DNA from 4 places in the Kribbella sp. NPDC050241 genome. Region 1 is predicted to be linked to each of the others. Evidence: riboswitches for the same ligand, from Rfam matches in the RefSeq annotation. Region 1 holds a riboswitch; each other region holds the start of a gene.
The links. A riboswitch is a leader RNA that binds a small molecule or an ion and turns the genes downstream of it on or off. The one in region 1 is predicted to bind ZMP and ZTP.
Positions count from the first base shown of each region.

Region 1 (4,795 bases):
GGAACTCCGAGTGCAGGTCCGGCGTGACGGTGAACAGGATGCTGATCAGATCCTCGTTCTCCAGATCGTTCGCCTCCAGGACCGCCCGCACCAGCTCGGCGGACCGCTCGAGCAGATGCTCGCGCTCGTCCACGTCGAGCTGGGTGGCACCCCGGATCGCCCGTACCGCCACGTGTCGGCCTCCTCGCTCAGGTCTTCTTGTCTGTCTCAACACTAGGCCAGAGCCGCCACAGAGTGGACAGCCGTCTCGGATTCCGCGCTCCTGCAGACCCCTGGAGTCAGCCACTCCGGGCCGCCTCCAGCAGCCGCCTAGCCACCGGAAGCAGCCCGGCCTCGCGGACCGGCGCGAGCGGATCGGACAGCTGCCGTCGACGCCGGAACGTGCCAGGCGGTTCGCCGTACGCGAGGGAGAAGCGGCGTGAGAAGTGGTACGGATTGCTGTAGCCGCCGTCGGACGCGATCTCCGCGATCGTCGCGTTGGTGCGCAGCAGAGCGGTCGCCGCGCGGGCCAGCCGGATCAGATCCAGCGCGTACGCCGGTCCGCAGTCGTACCGCTCCCGGAAGAGCCGGTGAAGGTGTCCGGCCGACATGTTGGCCGCGGCGGCCAACTCGGGGACGGAAATGATCCGCGGCCCGCGCCTGGCCCACACGCTCGCCACGTGGTCGACCATGCGCCGAACGCCATCCGGCAGCTCGTCACGCGACGGGCCGACCGGAGCACTGACGAAGACCTCCAGCATCGTCGCCACGAGCCGGTCGCTGTGTCCCGGAACCGACTCCGGCACGCCGGTCAGGTCCAGCAGATAGGTGCACAGTTCGTCGAGCAGCCCCGGATCGGATCTCGATCGCACCGAGGGCCAACTCGACGCAGCGCCGAGTCCGCCGAAGTCCTCGATCTGGAAGTGCACGTAGGCGTGCCGGGACCAGTGATCACAGTCCCAGATATAGGAGTCCCGGTTGCCGCGCCGGGCCAACGCCACCGTTCCGGGGCGCAACTCCTCCTCCACCGTCGCCTGATGGACTCCGGCGTCGTCGTACAGCTCGGTCCGCCAGAGCGCCGAACCGTGCAGGAGCCAGAGCAATTCGAAGTTCGGCAACCAGCGCGGACCGTAGGTTGCCCCGGGCGCATAGTCCGCGACCTGGACCACGGAGTTCACGCTGATCACCGGTGGTCGCGATGTCACGAACAGATAGTAGAGCGCGCGCCGGCGACATTGGCCGTCCGGTCGTGCTCTGAGATTGTGAAGCCGGTCATCGCCAACCCCAGGCCGGATGGAGCGCCCCAATGCAGCCTGTCACCGCCGTACGCAGGTTCACCGAGGTCACCGACGAGTTGATCGAGTCGTTCCGGCGCGACGGCTTCGTGGTCCTCGATCAAGCCCTCCCACCCGACCAGGTCGCCGCGCTCCACACAGCGGCCGAGCACCTGTGCCGCGGTGACCTCGGAGCCGTCGAAGGCAGCCCGAGCACGGAGCCGGGCGAGGACGTCGTGCGCAAGTACCTGTGCATTCACCAGCCCCACAAGGTGTCCGACGTGGCGCTGGCCGCGTTGCGCGCACCGCGCGTGGTGACCGCACTGACCGCGCTGATCGGGCCGAACGTGAAGGCGATGCAGTCGATGCTGTTCATCAAGTCCGAGGGCAAGCCGGGCCAGGCCTGGCACCAGGACGAGTTCTTCATCCCGACCAGGGACCGCTCGCTGACCGCGGTGTGGATCGCGCTCGACGACGCCACCGTGGAGAACGGCTGCCTGTGGGTGCTTCCGGGCTCGCACCGGCGCGGTGTCATCTATCCCGATCGGGAGCAGGACGATCTCCGCTTCGACTGCACGGTGGAGTTGTTCGACTTCCCCTACACCGACGACGACGCAGTACCGGTCGAGGTGCCGGCGGGTTCGGCGGTGATCTTCAACGGCTACCTGCTGCACCGATCACTGCCGAACACCACGCGGCGCGGACTCCGCCGGGCCCTCGCCAACCACTACATGAGCGCGGAGTCGCTGCTCCCGTGGCATTCCGTGCCGGCCGGCGTCCATGTCGGCAAGCACGACTACCGCGACATCGTGATGGTAGCCGGGACCGACCCGTACGCCTACAAGGGCATCGACGACATCGCGCGCCCGCATTCCCGCGCCGACAAGGACGGCGGCTGCGACCGCTAGGACACGTCGCTAGAGCCGTGCCCTAGCGGGTCTGCGCCTCGGCGGCGTCGACGGCCTGCTCCAGGAGCAGGGCGATCGTCATCGGACCGACCCCGCCGGGGACCGGTGTGATCAGGCTCGCGACCTCGGCCGCGGCGGCGAAGTCGACGTCCCCGACGTTGCCCTCGTTGTAGCCGGCGTCGACGACGACCGCGCCGGGCTTGAGCCAGTCGCCCTGGACGAAGTTCGGCCGGCCGACCGCGGCCACCACGATGTCCGCGGTCCGGACGATCGCGGGCAGGTCGGTGGTTCGGGAGTGCGTGTAGGTGACGGTCGCGTTCGATGCCAGCAGCAACATCCCGGCCGGCTTGCCGAGAATCGGGCTGCGGCCGATCACGACCGCGTGCGCCCCGGCGATCGGCACGTCGTACGCCTCGAGCAGGCGCATGATCCCGCCGGGCGTCGCGGACCGGAAGCCTGGTTCACCGAACGCCATCGCACCGAACGACCGCGTGGTCACGCCGTCGACGTCCTTGGCCGGGTCGATCGCCTCGAACGCGGCCCGCTCATCGATCTGCGCAGGCACCGGGTGCTGCAGCAGGATCCCGTGCACCGCCGCGTCCTGGGACAGCTTGGTCAGCTCAGCGACCAGCTCCTCGGTCGTCGTCTCCGCGGGCAGTACCACGCTCCGCGACCCGATGCCGGCCTTCTTCGACCGGTTCTGCTTCATCCGCACGTACGTCGCCGACGCGGGATCGTCACCGACCAGCACGGTGGCCAGGCACGGCTGGACCCCGGTCCGCTCCTGCAGTGCACGGGCCCGGTCGGCCGTCTTCGCCACGATCTCGGCGGCAACGTCGGTACCGGTCATCAAAGTGGCAGTCATAGCGCGCGCTCCCTTGGGCGTCGACAACAGGTCAAGTGCCCAGGCGCGCGGCTCGGCCGGATCCTCCGGCGGACCGTTCCCCGGTGGTCGTCCACCTCAGCGCCAGTCGCGGTCCACCGCTCAGGATACCCGGCCACCCTCCGTCGCCTCGGTCAGGAAGGTCTCGATGACAGGGTCACCGAGTTGGGGATGGGTCTTGGAGTGTGGCAGGCGGGTGTCGCGGATCGTCTTGGCCTGGGTGACCAGGTGGTCGATCTGGTCCCGGGTCGTGGCGGCGTCCGAGCTGTTGCCTTCGGCCACTGCTTCGAGGTGCCGGAGGGACTCGCGGAGTGCTTGCGCCCAGAGGAAGGTCGCATCGAGCCAGGCTCCGGCCTCGTCGGCGAACGACGGGTCGGACACCCCGGCGCGGATCCGGGCCGGAGCGTTCTCGATCGCCTCGAGGTACGGCTCGAGCTGCGCGATGGCCCCGGCCAGGTCGCCCGTCTTCCAGGTCTTCCAGAACGCGGCGGTCTGCGCGGCGAGGACCGGCGCGTTCACCAGGTGCAGCCGGCCGTCATAGGTGGTGAGGTCGGCGAAGACCTCCAGCGCAGCGATCGTCTCGGCGTCTCCCCCGGCCCGCTCGGCGAGCGCGCGGTGCCACGAGGCCTGCTCGTCGTACGTCGCCGGGTTCCAGCCGAACTCGGCGAACGAGTAGAGCGCGATCTTGCTGGCCCCGGCCTGGTTCATCGGGTTCGAGATCACGCCGACGACCTGGTCGGCCAGACCAGGCTCGCGACCGCTGTAGGCCGGCAACGGACTGCAAAGGGTCATTCTCAACAACCGTCTCCGGGTCGACCTCCGCCGCGAGCAGGATCCGGGCGGCCGCGTAGTCGTTGACCGGGTAGTTGTCCCAGATGAGGATGTCGTGCCCGAACACGGCCTTCGCCTCGGCCGCTTGTGCGCTCGTGATCGTCTCCGGTACGACGCCGATACCGGTCCAGTGCACGACCACCGCGCTGTCCAGCTGCTCCCGCAGCGCCTGCTTGTACGGCGTCTCGTCGACGTTGTAATACTCGGTCGGGACCATCTGCAGGGGGGCGAGGTCCGGCTTGGTCGCGACCCACTCGCGCTGGATCCGGTTCAGCAACTCGCTCTGTGCGCGCCCGGCTCCGCCACCGCCGGCGCCGTACTTCTCCTCGTCCTCGGCGCTGTGCCACTTCTCGTACTCGATGTCGTCCAGGGCCACATTGAACGCGCGCGCACCCAGCGCGTACAGGGCCTCGAACTTGGCGATCAGCGCCTGGAAGTCGCTGTCGTCGGTGTAGCGGATCGACAGGCCGGGTGACAGCGCGAAGGTGAAGTCGACCTTGTTCCGCACCGCACGCTCGGCCAGCTTGTCGGCCGGGTACGGGTCGCGCCACTGCTCGCGGTGGTACGGGTCGTCCTTGGGCGCGTACTCGTAGGTGTTCATCCGGTGCGTGCCGAGGTAGTCCAGATGGTCGAGCCGGTCCGCGTGCGACCACGGCGTACCGTAGAAGCCTTCGATCGAGCCGCGGTACCGCATCGTCGGCCAGTCGCGGATCTCGACGCCCTCCACATGGTTGCCCTGGACAAGCTGTGCGAAGGTCTGCGCGGCGTAGAAGGTGCCGCGCTGATCGACACCGTCCAGGACGACCTGGTCGTCGCCGACGGCAACGACGTACCCCTCGAGCGGCAACCCGTCGGCAGCCGCGTTCGTGCCTCCGAGCCGCACAGTGACAGCAGACTCGCCGTCGGTGATCGTCCGTACG
Region 1 is NZ_JBITJE010000001.1:1,587,318-1,592,112, forward strand. Features, by position in the region: gene aroH (chorismate mutase) at 1-172, opposite strand, end outside; gene ACIBG5_RS07500 (helix-turn-helix domain-containing protein) at 279-1,184, opposite strand; gene ACIBG5_RS07505 (phytanoyl-CoA dioxygenase family protein) at 1,286-2,161, shown strand; gene ACIBG5_RS07510 (bifunctional 5,10-methylenetetrahydrofolate dehydrogenase/5,10-methenyltetrahydrofolate cyclohydrolase) at 2,184-3,026, opposite strand; ZMP/ZTP riboswitch at 3,057-3,146, opposite strand; gene ACIBG5_RS07515 (beta-N-acetylglucosaminidase domain-containing protein) at 3,147-3,752, opposite strand; partial or broken gene ACIBG5_RS07520 (beta-N-acetylglucosaminidase domain-containing protein) at 3,919-4,795, opposite strand, start outside.

Region 2 (4,795 bases), on a different contig from region 1:
CAGTGACCACAGCCAGTTGTTCCGCAGCAGCGAGCTCATCAGTGCGCGCCTTTCGACGGTCGGAGGCGGTACACCAGCCAGGCCGCCGCGCTGCCGAGCACGAACGAGACCAGCAGCAAGATCCAGACCTGTGCGATCAGCCAACTCATGGAGTCCCCTAGAGAATCTACGGACCACGGATCCCGACGACGGTAGCGGATACAGCCCGCGGACAGCACCAGCGGCCGATCGCTAGAGCACGCGGATCTGTACGCGGCGGTTCGCGATCCGGCCGGCGGCGGTGCCGTTGCTCGCGACCGGGAAGGATTCGCCGTATCCGTTGGCGAGCATCCGGTCGGCGGCGACGCCCAGCCGGACAAGTTCGCGCTTCACGGCGGCGGCCCGCTGTTCGGACAGCGGCAGGCTGGACGCCGCGGAACCGAGGTTGTCGGTGTGGCCGGCCAACTCGACGCGCACCGTCGGACACGACTTGAGTAGCGTCGCGGCCCGCACGACCGAGGACTTCGAGGCGTTGTTCACGATCGACGTCCCGGACAGAAAGATGATCGTGTGCTGCCGGGTGAACTCCGACAGCCGGCTCTGGAAGGTCCGGCACGGCTCACTGACTTCCGGCTTCTGCGCCGGGACCTCCATCTGGTCCGCGATCACCGCGCCGGGGACCGCCTTCGCCGCGGCGCGGGCCACGGTGGCCTTGGTCGCCTGCTCCGGCACCTCACCCGTCAGCGTCACCGTGGTCCCGTCGTACCGGACCGACGCGTCGCCGGTCCCGATCGCGAGTGCGTGCAGGAGCGAGGAGAGTACGGCGGCGTCGGCCAGGCCGGTCGCGGCGTCGACCGTGATCCGGTTGTCGAACGCGCGGTCCGGGCCGAGCACCTGGTCGACGTCGGTGGCGATCGCGTCCTTGACCGCCTGGTCCTTGACCACGGTGCGGACCCGGATCGAGCTGTCCGTCCGGCCCACCTCGAACGGCGGCATCGACGATTCGGTGCGTGCCTCGGTGGGGGACGGCGTACTGCTGGAGGTCTGTGCGGCTGGTGCGGATTGGTCATCCTCGGTGTCCGCGATCGACGGAATCAGCACAGCGGTCAGCAGCACAGGTACGGCGAGTGCTGCCAGCAGCCAGACGACGACCGGCCGCCGAACGAATCCGGGCACTGTTCCTCCGTCGGGTGCGGTCAAGAGTGACCGTGCGCGTGGACATTACTCCGCTTGGCGCCCCGACTGCACAGCACCGACGGGAGCGTCGCGATGATCACGAGACCATTTTTATTCGAATGTCTTCTTTTCTTAACCTGGAGTACTCGGTAGGGTGCGGACAGTTCCCTCACCGCTCCCAGGAGGTAACGACATGCGAATCCGATTGCTGGTCGCCACCGCGCGCCGCTCACGTCGTACTCCGGGATTCCGACTCCCGGCTTCTACAGCGACGCGGCGATCCAGAAGCTGAAGGCGAAGGGCATCCCTGCGTCGAAGCTGCTGCTCGGCGTCGGGTTCTACGGCCGCGGATGGACCGGCGTCACGCAGGCTGCTCCGGGTGGCGCCGCTACCGGTGCGGCGCCGGGCAAGTACGAGGCCGGGATCGAGGACTACAAGCTGATCTCGACCCGGTGTCCGTCGACCGGGACCGTCGGCGGTACGGCGTACGCGTTCTGCAACGGGCAGTGGTGGGGGTACGACACCCCCGACATGATCCGCGGCAAGATGTCGTACGCGAACACCCAGGGACTGGGCGGTGCCTTCTTCTGGGAGCTGTCCGGTGACACCTCCGACGGGACGCTGATCACCGCGGTGAAGTCGATCGGCTGACACCACCTGAACCGCCGACCGGACCGCCGGCCGCGCCCACCGTCCTGGGCCGGCCGGCGGTTCTCCGGGTCCAGTGGTCCTGTCCTGTCTTGGACAGTTCGCATTTGTGCCAGGCCCCCGCGCAGGGAATCCCTTGACTTACTTCCCGCCGTAAACCGTACTTAGTGCGGGTCGGGGTCGACAGGGGAGGGGCGCGCATGGAGAGGCCGTCGGATTCGTCGTTGATCATCGGTGTGGCCACGTCCACGGCCGAGCGGGTGCAGCTCGCACGGTTGCTGGGTGGGGCGGACGCGTTGTTGCTGGTATCGAGTGCCGAGCAGGCTCGTACGTTCCTCGCGCTGACCGGGGTGACGTCGTCGGCCGGACCGGTCGTGCTGACCCCGACCGTGCTGCCCATTGCCGAGCAGCATGCCCAGATCATGGCAGTGCCCACCCCTGAACCCGAGCCGGTGCTGGAGGAGGAGCTGTACCTGGACGTCGATCGCCGGGTGGTGCGGTGGAAGGACCGCGAGGTTCCCCTGACCCGGCTCGAGCACGACTTCCTGCACTGCCTGGTGGAGGAGCCCGGCCGGGTCTGGACGTACCAGCACCTGCACCACGCCGTCTGGGGCAACGAGCACCTTGGCCACGGCTCGCACATCCACTCCGTGGTGAAGCGGCTCCGCCAGAAGCTCGCCAACCTCGGCGCCACCGTCACCATCCACGCGGTCCGCGGCGTCGGCTTCCACCTGCTCCCGACGGCGTAACTGAGGTAGCGTTTGCGCCGGGTCGTGACTGGCGCATGAGGTGGGCGAACCACCGGGGAGCGATCTCGTCTGGATGACGTACGCCGAGCGCCTGGGCTTCTGGATCGACCGGGAGGCCATGTCATGAATCGGGTCATGAATCGGGTCATGAATCGACCGTTGCTGGTCGGCATCGTCAACATCACCGAGGACTCGTTCTCCGACGACGGTCGCTACCTTGCGGCGGACAACGCGATCGCCCATGCGCGCCGGTTGCACTCCGGTGGCGCCGACATCATCGAACTCGGCCCGGCGTCCAGCCACCCGGATGCCGCCAAGGTGACGCCCGAGCAGGAGATCGCCCGGCTGGCTCCAGTGCTGGATGCGCTGGGCGACCTACCGCTGGCCGTCGACTCCTACCATCCGGCGACGCAGCGGTACGCCGCCGAGCACGGAGCGACGTACCTGAACGACATCCAAGGCTTCCCGGACCCACATCGGTACGACGAACTGGCCGCCCTGACCTGCCGGCTGGTGGTGATGCACTCGGTCCAGCACCTCGGTCCGGCCACCAGGGTTCGTACCGAGCCACAGACGATCTGGCCGGCCATCGAGCGATTCTTCGACGCCCGCGTCACCGCCCTCGAGTCAGCCGGCATCACCCGCGACCGCCTGATCCTGGACCCCGGCCTCGGCTACTTCCTGGGCAGTACTCCGGAACCGTCGCTCACCGTCCTGGCCAACCTCAGCCGCCTCAAGAGCCGCTACAACCTCCCCGTCCTCGTCTCCCCGTCCCGCAAGTCCTTCCTGCGCACGCTCACGAACACGGCGCTGTCCGACATCGGCCCCGGCACCCTCGCCGCCGAGCTCCACGCCACCACCCAGGGCGCGGACTACATCCGTACCCACGACCCGGCCGCCCTCTCCACCGCACTCATCGTCCACACCACTCTGACGAATGGCGCCGAATGCCTCAGCACGAAGCGATAGTCGCCGTACTGCGACAAGCCGACCGAGTACTCGTCATCCGCCGGGGCCCGGAGGCGCGCATGCCCGGATACTGGGCGCCTCTCAGCGGGACCCTCGAACCCGGCGAGAGCCAGCAGCAAGCCCTCGTCCGCGAGGTCCGGGAGGAGGTCGGCCTGGCAGTCACCCCACTCGCCAAGGTCTGGGAGTCGACCACCGCCGGAGGCGACTACCTGCTCCACTGGTGGACCGCGGCGGCATCACCCGGCGAGGTGACGGCGGATCCGCGAGAGGTGGGCGAGACCCGCTGGGTCACTCCCGCACAGTTCCTCGCGTTGCAGCCGATCTTCGCGGGCGACCGGGAGTTCTTCGGGGAGGTCTTCCCGCGGTTGTGAAAAGGGACCGGCCCCACCCGGAAGATCCGAGTGGGGCCGGCTCCGACTACGTCACTGCTACTTGATGGACTTCAGGGCGAAGTCCTCGGTGATCGGTTCACCGGCGAGGAGCCGGGCGGTTCGGGTCTGGGGCTTGTAGCCGTCCTTCGCGGCGATCAGCGTGAGCGGGTTGTTGCGACGGTCCAGCCAGTAGGCGTAGTTGCCGTCCTTGTCGGTGATGAAGGTGTAGGACTGCGCCCACGAGTCCACCTCCACGATCGCCCCCGGGAGCGGCGCGCTGGCCCCGGACGAGCTGACGCCCGTGACGGTGCCCTGCAGCTTGCTCCAGGTCGTCGGCGGGGTGACGTTCATCGTCACGTCCACCGCGGGAACGGAGTAGGGGGTGTTCTCGCCGATCGTGACCTGCCCGCTGTACGTGCCGGGCTGGTCGACGTTCGCGTCGAGCGTGACCTTGACGGTGGTCGACTGGCCGGGAGCCAGCTGCGCCTCGGTCTTGTCGATGGACATCCAGCTCACGTCCGCCGACGACTCCGAGCAGCCCTCGAGACCCGGCAGGGCCTCGCTGTCCACCGTGGCGGTGAAGCCACCGGACGAGCCACCGATCTTGTAGAAGCCGCAAGCCGCGCCACCGCGGTACCGCGGCAGGTTGGAGTTCGGCAGGGCGGACCAGCTGTCGGCCGCCGGGTCATAGGCGAACCCGGCGTTGGTGACGGCACCGGCCTGGACACCGCCGACGACCAGCAGCTTGCCGCTGGCGACGGCGTACGACGCCGCCCAGTGGTCGGCCGGAGCGTCCGGGATCGCGGTCCACGAGTTCGCACCCGGGTCGAAGACGTAGGCCGACTTCAGCGAGTTCACGCCGTCGTTACCGCCGGCGCAGTACAGCTTGCCGTCGATGGCGCC
Region 2 is NZ_JBITJE010000005.1:364,551-369,345, forward strand. Features, by position in the region: gene ACIBG5_RS25265 (hypothetical protein) at 1-39, opposite strand, end outside; gene ACIBG5_RS25270 (OmpA family protein) at 232-1,155, opposite strand; gene ACIBG5_RS25275 (glycosyl hydrolase family 18 protein) at 1,402-1,806, shown strand; gene ACIBG5_RS25280 (winged helix-turn-helix domain-containing protein) at 2,004-2,552, shown strand; ZMP/ZTP riboswitch at 2,567-2,656, shown strand; gene folP (dihydropteroate synthase) at 2,700-3,521, shown strand; gene ACIBG5_RS25290 (NUDIX hydrolase) at 3,500-3,892, shown strand; gene ACIBG5_RS25295 (S8 family serine peptidase) at 3,950-4,795, opposite strand, start outside.
Region 2: another riboswitch for ZMP and ZTP. It lies ahead of folP (dihydropteroate synthase); the one in region 1 lies ahead of ACIBG5_RS07510 (bifunctional 5,10-methylenetetrahydrofolate dehydrogenase/5,10-methenyltetrahydrofolate cyclohydrolase).

Region 3 (4,795 bases), 580 kb from region 1:
CCCATCCCGTACATGATCGTGATGGTGTCGACGAACACGTTCAGCGCGCGGCTGCCGGACCACAGCGCGAGCACGAAACCGATCGAGATGACGTCCGGCCGGCCGCCGTTCAGGACCTGGTCCAGGGTCGGCACGATCACACCCTGGACGGAGTCGGCGGTCAGCGCCCGGGCGGCCAGTTCGACGATCTGCGCCTTGATGTCGTCGATCGTCTCGACCTCGAAGTACTTGCCGGCGATGTAACCGAGACTTCCGGCCAGCCCGAAAATCAGCGGCGGCAGCGAGAGGATCGCGAAGAACGCCCCCTCCGCCGCGAGACCGGTGACCCGGTAGCGCAGACAGACACCGATGGTCTGGGTGAGCAGCTTCCAGGTCGTCGCGGGGATTTTGCGGACCCATGCCAATGAGAGGGAGCTCCCACCCGCGGGTCTTGCCCCTGAACGTGCCATACCGCTTACCGTACTGACATGGCGGACCCATTCGCGGTAACGAATCAGGCTCCCCCACTCCAGGGGGTGAACTTCTTCACCCGGGACACGGCCCTCGGTGACGCTCTGCGTCCGTACGCCGACCTCGCGGACGATCCCGGGCTGACCCGGATCGGCGAGCTCGCGGGCTCCGAAGAGGCCCTCGCTCAGGCACTCCCCGCGAACCAGAACGTACCGGTCCTGCGCACGCACGACAGGTACGGGAACCGGATCGACGAGGTCGAGTTCCACCCGTCCTGGCACTGGCTGATGGAGCGCGCCGTCGGCTTCGGGCTGCAGGCCGCGCCGTGGACGAGCGACCGGCCCTCCCCGCACCTGACCCGCGCGGCCGGCTTCTACGTCTGGTCCCAGGTCGAGCCCGGCCACGGCTGCCCGATCTCGATGACGTACGCCGCCGTCCCCGCCCTCAGGGCGGACGAACGGCTCGCCAAGGAGTGGGTCCCGCAGCTGGCTTCGCGCCAGTACGACGTACGCCGGTTGCCTGCGGCCACCAAGAGCGGCGTCCTCGCGGGGATGGGGATGACCGAGAAGCAGGGCGGCTCGGACGTCCGGGCGAACCTGACCACCGCGACGCCGGCCGGTGACGACGGTGAATACCAGCTGAACGGGCACAAGTGGTTCTGCTCGGCGCCACAGGTCGACGTCTTCCTGGTACTGGCGCAGGCGCCGGACGGACTGAGCTGCTTCGTCGTCCCGCGCGTGCTTGCCGACGGCAACCGGAACGCGTTTGCCCTGCAGCGGCTGAAGGACAAGCTCGGGAACCGGTCGAACGCGTCCAGCGAGGTCGAGTTCCACGGCACGGTCGGCTACCGCCTCGGCGACGAGGGCGCCGGGGTCCGCACGATCATCGAGATGGTGGCCGCGACCCGGCTGGACTGCGTCCTCGGCTCGGCCGCTCTCCAACGGCGCGCGCTGGTCGAGGCGCTCTGGCACACCCGCCATCGTTCGGCGTTCGGTGATCTGCTCGCCGACAAGCCCGCGATGCAGAACGTGCTGGCCGACCTGGCGCTCGAGAGTGAGGCTGCGACAGCGCTCGCGATGCGGCTTGCGGCGGCGGTTGATGCGTCGACCAACGGCAACGAGCAGGAGGCCGCGTTCCGGCGGATCGGGCTGCCGCTGGCGAAGTTCTGGGTGAGTAAGCGGACGCCGTTCATGGCCGCCGAGGCCCTGGAGTGTCTCGGCGGGAACGGGTTCGTCGAGGAGTCCGGGATGCCTCTGCTGTTCCGGGAGTCCCCGCTGAACTCGATCTGGGAAGGGTCGGGGAACGTGAACGCACTCGACGTACTGCGAGCCCTCAGACGGCCCGAGTCGCTCGAGGCTTGGCTGCTGGAGGTCGGCGCGGCGCGGGGTGCGGACGAACGCCTGGACACCGCGGTCAACGACGTACTGCAAGCGCTTGCTGACGTCGAGGGCGCCGAGGCGGGCGCCCGCCGGTTGGCGGCGCGGATGGCGCTCTGCCTTCAGGCGTCCCTGCTCGTCCGGCACTCCACACCCGCGGTCGCGGACGCCTTCGTCGCGTCCCGACTGGCGAACGACTGGGGCGGCGTCTTCGGCACCCTCCCGCGGACCACGCCGTTCGGCCTGATCACCGACCGCAGCCTCTGACTCTGAGCCGCGGCAGCACGATAGGGTGGCCGCGTCGCGACTGGCGCGCTGAGGTGGAGAACCACCGGGGAGCGAAGACTGTCGGCACCGTGCGCCTGGGTGCCCACGACCCACTGCAACCGCAGGAGAGACAACGATGACTCAACCCTTCGACGCCGCCGCCGCGTCGGCCGCGTACAACAACGCGCTCCAGGTGATCGCCGCGGTGGAACCCACCGTCGCCGGCGCGATCAAGGCCGAACTGGCCGACCAGCGTTCCTCGCTGAAGCTGATCGCGAGCGAGAACTACGCCTCCCCCGCCACCTTGCTGACGATGGGCAACTGGCTCTCGGACAAGTACGCCGAGGGCACCATCGGGCACCGTTTCTACGCGGGCTGCCAGAACATCGACACCGTCGAGCAGGCCGCGGCCGACCACGCCACGGCGCTGTTCAACGCCCCGCATGCCTACGTCCAGCCGCACTCCGGCATCGACGCGAACCTGGTCGCCTTCTGGGCGATCCTGGCCCAGCGGATCGAGTCCCCGGCGCTGGCCGAGGCGGGCGCGAAGCACGTCAACGACCTGTCCGAGGAGGACTGGTCCAAGCTCCGCCGGGCGTTCGGTGACCAGAAGATGCTCGGTATGTCGCTGGACGCCGGCGGTCACCTGACCCACGGCTTCCGGCCGAACATCTCCGGCAAGATGTTCCACCAGAGCTCCTACGGCACCGATCCGGAGACCGGGCTGCTCGACTACGACGAGGTCGCCCGCAAGGCGCGGGAGTTCAAGCCGCTGATCCTGATCGCCGGCTACTCGGCGTACCCGCGGAAGGTGAACTTCGCGACGATGCGCGAGATCGCCGACGAGGTCGGCGCGACGCTGATGGTCGACATGGCGCACTTCGCCGGCCTGGTCGCGGGCAAGGTCTTCACCGACGACTTCGACCCGATCCCGCATGCGCACGTCACCACGACGACCACGCACAAGTCGCTGCGCGGCCCGCGCGGCGGCATGGTGCTGTGCCAGCCGGAGTACGCCGACGCCGTCGACCGCGGCTGCCCGATGGTTCTGGGTGGTCCGCTCGGCCAGACGATGGCGGCGAAGGCGGTCGCGCTGGCGGAGGCCCGGCAGCCGTCGTTCCAGGAGTACGCGCAGGCCGTCGCAGACAACGCGGTCGTGCTCGCGGAGGGCCTGATGAAGCGTGGCGTCAAGCTCGTCACCGATGGCACCGAGAACCACCTGGCTCTGCTCGACGTCTCGTCGTACGGGATCACCGGGCGGCAGGCCGAGTCGGCGCTGCTCGACGCGGGGATCGTGACGAATCGGAACGCCGTACCGCGCGACCCGAACGGCGCCTGGTACACCTCAGGCGTCCGGATCGGTACGCCGGCACTGACCACGCGCGGCTTCGGGGCCGACGAGTTCGACCGGGTCGCCGAGTTGATGGTCGACGTGCTGTCTTCGACGACGCCGACGACAACGGCCGCCGGTGCACCGTCCAAGGCGAAGTACGTGCTGGCCGACGGCGTTGCCGACAAGGTCAAGGCCGCCTCGGCCGAGATGCTCGACAAGCACCCGCTGTACCCGGGCCTCGAGCTCAACTGACGTCATCGCGCGGCGCCTGCTCTCCCCTCGGGAGCAGGCGCCGCGCTGCTCTGTCAGGCGTCCTGCTTGATCCCCATCAGCGCCTCCTGCGAGGCCTTGGTGGCCTGCTTCGGCATCAGTACGGCGGCCAGTACGGCGCCCACGACCGCGATGCCGGCCGAGACCCACATGGTCGTGTTGAGGCTGGTCATGAACGCGTCGCGTACGTCGCCGAGCAGGTCCGCAGACCCGACCTTGGTCGCGACTGAGAGCCCGCCACCCAGCCCCTTCTCGACCGCGTCAGCCGCCTGTGCCGGCAGTCCGGTCGTGTCCACGTTGTGCCGGTAGACCGAGTTCAGCACCGTGCCGAGGACAGCTACACCGACGGTGCCGCCAACCTGCCGGAACGCCTGCAGTAGAGCGGATCCGGTGCCGGCCCGCTCCGGGTCGAGCACACCCAGCGCCGCGTTCATTGCCTGCGGCATCGAACAGCCGAGGCCGAACCCGACCACCACGAACCAGATCGCGGTGTAGCCGTAGCCGGTGCCGAGATCGGTGAAGGCTCCGAGCAGGAACCCGGCGGCCATCACCAGGAACCCGGCCATCACCACCAGCCGGGTGCCGACCTTCGCCTCAACCGGCTCGGCCAGCTTCGCCCCGACCGTCATTCCACCGATGAACGGCAGCAGCTTGAGACCGGTGTGCAGCGCGTCGGACCCGTTGATGCCCTGGAAGTACTGCGGCATCGTGAAGAGCAACCCGAAGATCGCGAACACCGAGACGGTGAGCAGCACCGCCCCACCGGTGAACACCTTCTCGCCGAACAGCCGCAGCTCGATCAGCGGGTCGGAGTTCCGCCGCTGCCAGAGCAGGAAGACAGCAAGGAGTACGACGGCCAGCGCCAGGAAGAGCACCGTGGTGCCGTCGGTCCACGAGGTCTCCCCCGCCTTGGTCACGCCGTACACGAGCGAGGCCAGGCCGGTGCTGGAGAGCAGGATGCCGAGCCAGTCGATCGCCGGCCGGCGCGAGCTGCGGGTCTCCGGGACCAGCAGGCTGACAGCGATCGCGGCGATCAGCGCGATCGGCACGTTCAGGTAGAAGATCCACTGCCAGCCGGCGTGGTCCAGCAGCAGGCCGC
Region 3 is NZ_JBITJE010000001.1:1,003,136-1,007,930, reverse strand. Features, by position in the region: gene ACIBG5_RS04675 (YhjD/YihY/BrkB family envelope integrity protein) at 1-449, opposite strand, end outside; gene ACIBG5_RS04670 (acyl-CoA dehydrogenase family protein) at 468-2,093, shown strand; ZMP/ZTP riboswitch at 2,120-2,201, shown strand; gene ACIBG5_RS04665 (glycine hydroxymethyltransferase) at 2,230-3,678, shown strand; gene ACIBG5_RS04660 (MFS transporter) at 3,732-4,795, opposite strand, start outside.
Region 3: another riboswitch for ZMP and ZTP. It lies ahead of ACIBG5_RS04665 (glycine hydroxymethyltransferase); the one in region 1 lies ahead of ACIBG5_RS07510 (bifunctional 5,10-methylenetetrahydrofolate dehydrogenase/5,10-methenyltetrahydrofolate cyclohydrolase).

Region 4 (4,795 bases), on a different contig from region 1:
ATCCCGCGCGATGCGGTCGCCTCCAGCCCGTCGGTCACCGTCCGGCTCCGTGGCTTCACATCGACCATGCCGGTCACTCTATTCCTCGTAAATCAACAACGCTGCCCTCGTCCGACCGCGCCGGGTCTCAGGACATCTGGTGTGCCACCGCGGTGGCGAAGGCGGTGAGGGCGTCGGGGGCGTTGGTGTAGCCCCAGGGCAGGCTCTCGATCCGGCCTGTGGTCAGGGCGGCGTGCTCCATTGCCGCTGCCTTCGCACCGACTGCCTTCAATGCGAACGACATCGCACCGTGGGCGGAGATGTCCTCCGGCTGTTGCTCGCGTCCGGGGGTCCACCATTTGTCCCGCGCGGCCAGCAGTTCCTCCCGCCGGTTCGAGACCTCGTGCGTCAGGCGGGCGCCGCGCTGCAGCCGGGAGAGCTCGCTGTCGCCGAGTACGTCGACCCACACCTCGTTGATCACCTGTGCGGCGACGGCACTCAGGGCGCTACCCGGCTGTGCGTTCGCCACCACCTGATGACCGAAGTGCACGAGCTCGGCGAGCTCCAGGCCCGACCACTTCGGGGCCAGCACCTGCACCCGTCCGCTGTGCGCGGCGTAGCTGTCGGGATGCCGCTCCACCGCGGACCGAAAGACCTTGTCCTTCACCTCCATCGACGACTGCAGTCCAACCGTCACCCACTGCAGCACCTCCCACGGGGCCGCATCGTCGGGCGCCGCATCGATCGCATGATTCAGTACTGCGCCCGCGGTCCCGAGGACGTCGTGGAAGGACGCGAACTGCTGCTCGGAGACGTACTTCGCGAGACTCCCGCTCCGCACTTCCCAGGCCTCGAACACCAACGTCTGCCCAAGCCACAGCAGCAGATCCGGATCCCCGGGCAACGCCTCCAGCCGCAATTCCAACTGCTCGCTGTGCCCGACCGCCGCCTGCCCCAGCCCCACCACTCGCACCGACCGCAGCCCGGTATTCACCGGCGTCGCCTTCAGCAACGCCATCCCCGTCGACAGATCCCCCGCACGCACAGCGGCGTACGCTCGATCGAGCTCGGGATCGGCCCACGCCTGATCAAGCCGAAGCCTGGAGACATCCACCGCCTTGCGAGAGAAGATCCCCATGCTCGGATCGTACGTGTGCGGGTTGCTCGAATAGACTGCCGAACGATCGCGACTGGCGAGGGTGGAGTACCACCGGGGAGCGGTCGGCCGGTAAGCAAGGCGTCGTCCGCCTGGGCGCCTCCGATGTGTTTCGATCTCGGAGGTCGCTGGATGCGTTATGGAATGAACCCACACCAGTCCGCCACGATGACCCCGGTGTCCGGTCGGGCGCCGTTCACAGTCGTCAGCGGGAGTCCGTCGTACATCAATGTCTTGGATGCGCTCACCGGTTGGCAGCTCGTACGGGAGGCGGCTGGGGCGTTCGGGGTGGTCGCGGCGGCGTCGTACAAGCACGTCTCCCCTGCCGGTGCTGCGCTGGCGGATTCGGTGAGTGCCGCGTATGTGCGCGCCCGTGATGCCGATCCGAAGTCGTCGTACGGCGATTTCGTTGCGGTCTCGCATCCGGTCGATGCCGAGCTTGCGGGTGTGCTCAAGCGGGTCGTGAGCGACGGGATCATTGCGCCTGGGTACGACGAAGGCGTCGTCGGAGTGTTGGCCGGGAAGAAGCGCGGGACCTTTCTCGTCCTCGAAGCCGATGCGTCCTTCGAGCCTCCGGAGCACGAGGTGCGCGAGGTGTACGGGCTACGGCTGACGCAGCAGCGGGACGACCTGCCGTTGACTCGTGAGCTGCTGGATCCGGGCGTGCCGGATGCAGCGGCCCGGGACTTGTTGCTCGGGATGATCGTGGCGCGGTACACGCAGTCGAACACGGTCGCGATGGTGAAGGACGGTACGACGATCGGCATCGGCGCCGGCCAGCAGTCACGAGTCGACTGCGTCCGCCTGGCCGGCGAGAAAGCAGACGAGTGGTGGTCCCGCCGCTCGTCAGAGCCGCTGACCGGCGTCGCGATGGTCTCCGACGGCGCCATCCCCTTCGTCGACAACATCGACGAAGCCCACCGCCACGGCGTAGCCCACATCGCCGAACCCGGCGGCTCGATCCGCTCCGACGAGGTCGCCGAGGCGTGCGCTGCCCGCGGAATCACGCTGTCACGAACCGGCGTACGCCTCTTCCGCCATTGAGGAGGTCAGGCGACGGGTTCGACCTTGGGGGTTTCTTGGGGGGTTGGTGGGGGTGGGGCCGGTGGGCCGCCTTCCAGTTGGATGTCGGGGACGATGCGGTCGAGCCAGCGTGGGAGCCACCAGGCGCGGTCGCCGAGGAGCGTCATGACGGACGGCACCAGGACCATCCGGACGATGCTGGCGTCGATCAGTACGGCGACTGCCATGCCGACCGCGAGCATCTTGACCGTCGGGTCGTCGTCGAGGACGAAGCTGAGGAAGACCACGATCATGATCGCGGCCGCCGTGGTGATGACCCGGGCCGTCGCGCCGATCCCGATCGCCACGGCGCGATGGCTGTCCTTGGTCGCGATCCACGCCTCGTGCACCCGGGACAGCAGGAAGACTTCGTAGTCCATCGACAACCCGAACACGATCGCGAACATCAGCATCGGCACGAACGACGGGATCGGCACCTTCTCGTCGATCCCGACCAACGAGGATCCCCAACCCCACTGGAACACCGCGACGATCACGCCGTACGCCGCTCCGACCGACAGCAGGTTGAGGATCGCGGCCTTGATCCCGATCAGGAGCGATCGGAACGCGACCGTGAGCAGCAGGAACGCCAGCAGCACCACAGCCCCGATCAGCCACAGCATCCGCCCGGACACCTTCTCGGTGAAGTCGACGTACCCGGCAGTGGTGCCGACGACGAAGGTGGGCTCTTTCTGCCCCGCGAGTACGTCGTCCCGGATCCGGTTGACCAGGTCCTCGGTCTCCGCCGCGGACGGCGACGTGGTCGGGATGACGTTGATGATCGCCGTCGTACCGGAGCTGTTCAGGCTCGGCGGCTGTACGGCGGCCACGCCGGACGTCTTCTGCAGCGTCGACGCGAGACCGTTCAGCAAGGTCTGCTTGTCGGTCGAGCTCTCGGACGGGAGCTGTACGACGACCGTCAGCGGACCGTTCGCGCCCGGGCCGAAGCCTTGGGCAACCAGGTCGTACGCCTTCCGGCTCGAGTCCTGCGCCGGATCCGTGCCGGCGTCGAGCTGGCCGAGGTTCATCGACAGCAGCGGGATCGCCAGGACGAGCAGCACCAGCGTGGCGACGATGCCGTACGGCCACGGCCGGACGCTGACCTTGCGCCCCCAGCGGGCGAACGCGCTCTGCTCGTGCTTGAGGTCGCGCCGCTCGCGCTCCTCGGCCCGGTGTTCGGCCACGGCCACCTCGTCCTCGAGGCCGGCCTCGAGCTCCTGTTCCTCGACCAGGTGGTGCCTGTCGTTGCGGTTCAGTACCAGGAACTTCGCCAGACCGAGCATGGCCGGGATGAGTGTCAGGGCAGCCAGCACAGTGACCGCGACCACGATGGCCGACGACAGACCGAGCGCGCCGACGAACGGTACGCCGGACACATACAGACCGAGGATCGCGATGACGACCGTCCCACCGGCGACCAGGATGGCCGCACCGGAGGTCGACTCGGTCCGGCCGACGGACTCCTCGACGCCTTGGCCGTCGTCGAGTTGTTCGCGATGGCGGGACACCATGAAGAGCCCGTAGTCGATCGCGACGCCCAGTCCGAGCAGGGTCGCGACCGTCGGCGCCGAGACCGGGAAGTCCTTCACGGCCGCGAGCAGACCGAGTATGGCCAGGCCGCCGCCGACGCTGAAGATCGCGGCCACCAGCGGCAGCGCGGACGCGACGATGGACCGGAACATCAGGAACAGCAACAGCAGCGCCAGCGCGAGACCGATCGCCTCCGAGAGCGCATCGTCGGCCTGCTTGCCGATCTGCCCGGCGCCTCCGCCGTACTCGACCTCGAGTCCGGCGGAGCGGGCCGGCTGGACGGCCGCGTCCAGCTTGTCGAGGTAGCTGCTGTCGAGCGACGCCGGCACCACGGAGAACGACACCGGAGCGTTGACGACGCTCCCGTCCTTCGAGATGTACGCCGTCGATGACGTCGCCAGCGGATCGACGGCCGAGACGACGTCAGGCAGCTTGCCGACCGCCGCCATCGACGTCTTGACCGCATCGGACTGCTCGGAGACCGTCCCGGACTTGGCGTGGAAGACGATCGATCCGGAGTACCCGCCGGCCGTGGAGAAGTCCTTGTTCAGGATCGTCAATCCAGCCGACGATTCACTGCCGGGGACCGTGTAGTTGTTGACGTACGTACCGCCGAACGCCGCCCGCAGGACGAACAACCCGACCACGGCAACCAGCCAGCCGGCGATCACGAACCAGTGAAATCGTGCGGCCCCTCGACCGAGCCGATCCAGAAACACATGCACAGGGCGCCCCCTCCCCCAGGCGCCCCCAGGCCCGGCCACGCCGCGCGCCCCTTCGCCGACAGTAGGCTGGGCGCGACCCCGCGACAACCCCTCGGTCACTGTCCGTATCTCTACGCCACCGCAGGATCGCTCTTCGTCGTCAGCCGACCAAGCGGAAGCGTTGGGAGGAGACCGCCCGCCGTACTTCGTCCGCCGTCCGCTGCACGTCGAGCCCGCTGGTGTCGATCGCATGCGACTCCAGCTCACCCAGTTCGGCGAACAACTGGTGCAGCCCGGTGATCGCCTCGGCATCCTTCAGTGAGTCGCCGCCCCGGTCCCGGGCCCGGGCCAGCGTGGTCTCGAG
Region 4 is NZ_JBITJE010000005.1:433,470-438,264, reverse strand. Features, by position in the region: gene ilvD (dihydroxy-acid dehydratase) at 1-68, opposite strand, end outside; gene ACIBG5_RS25560 (hypothetical protein) at 128-1,117, opposite strand; ZMP/ZTP riboswitch at 1,156-1,240, shown strand; gene ACIBG5_RS25555 (5-aminoimidazole-4-carboxamide ribonucleotide transformylase) at 1,268-2,179, shown strand; gene ACIBG5_RS25550 (MMPL family transporter) at 2,185-4,452, opposite strand; gene ACIBG5_RS25545 (AAA family ATPase) at 4,592-4,795, opposite strand, start outside.
Region 4: another riboswitch for ZMP and ZTP. It lies ahead of ACIBG5_RS25555 (5-aminoimidazole-4-carboxamide ribonucleotide transformylase); the one in region 1 lies ahead of ACIBG5_RS07510 (bifunctional 5,10-methylenetetrahydrofolate dehydrogenase/5,10-methenyltetrahydrofolate cyclohydrolase).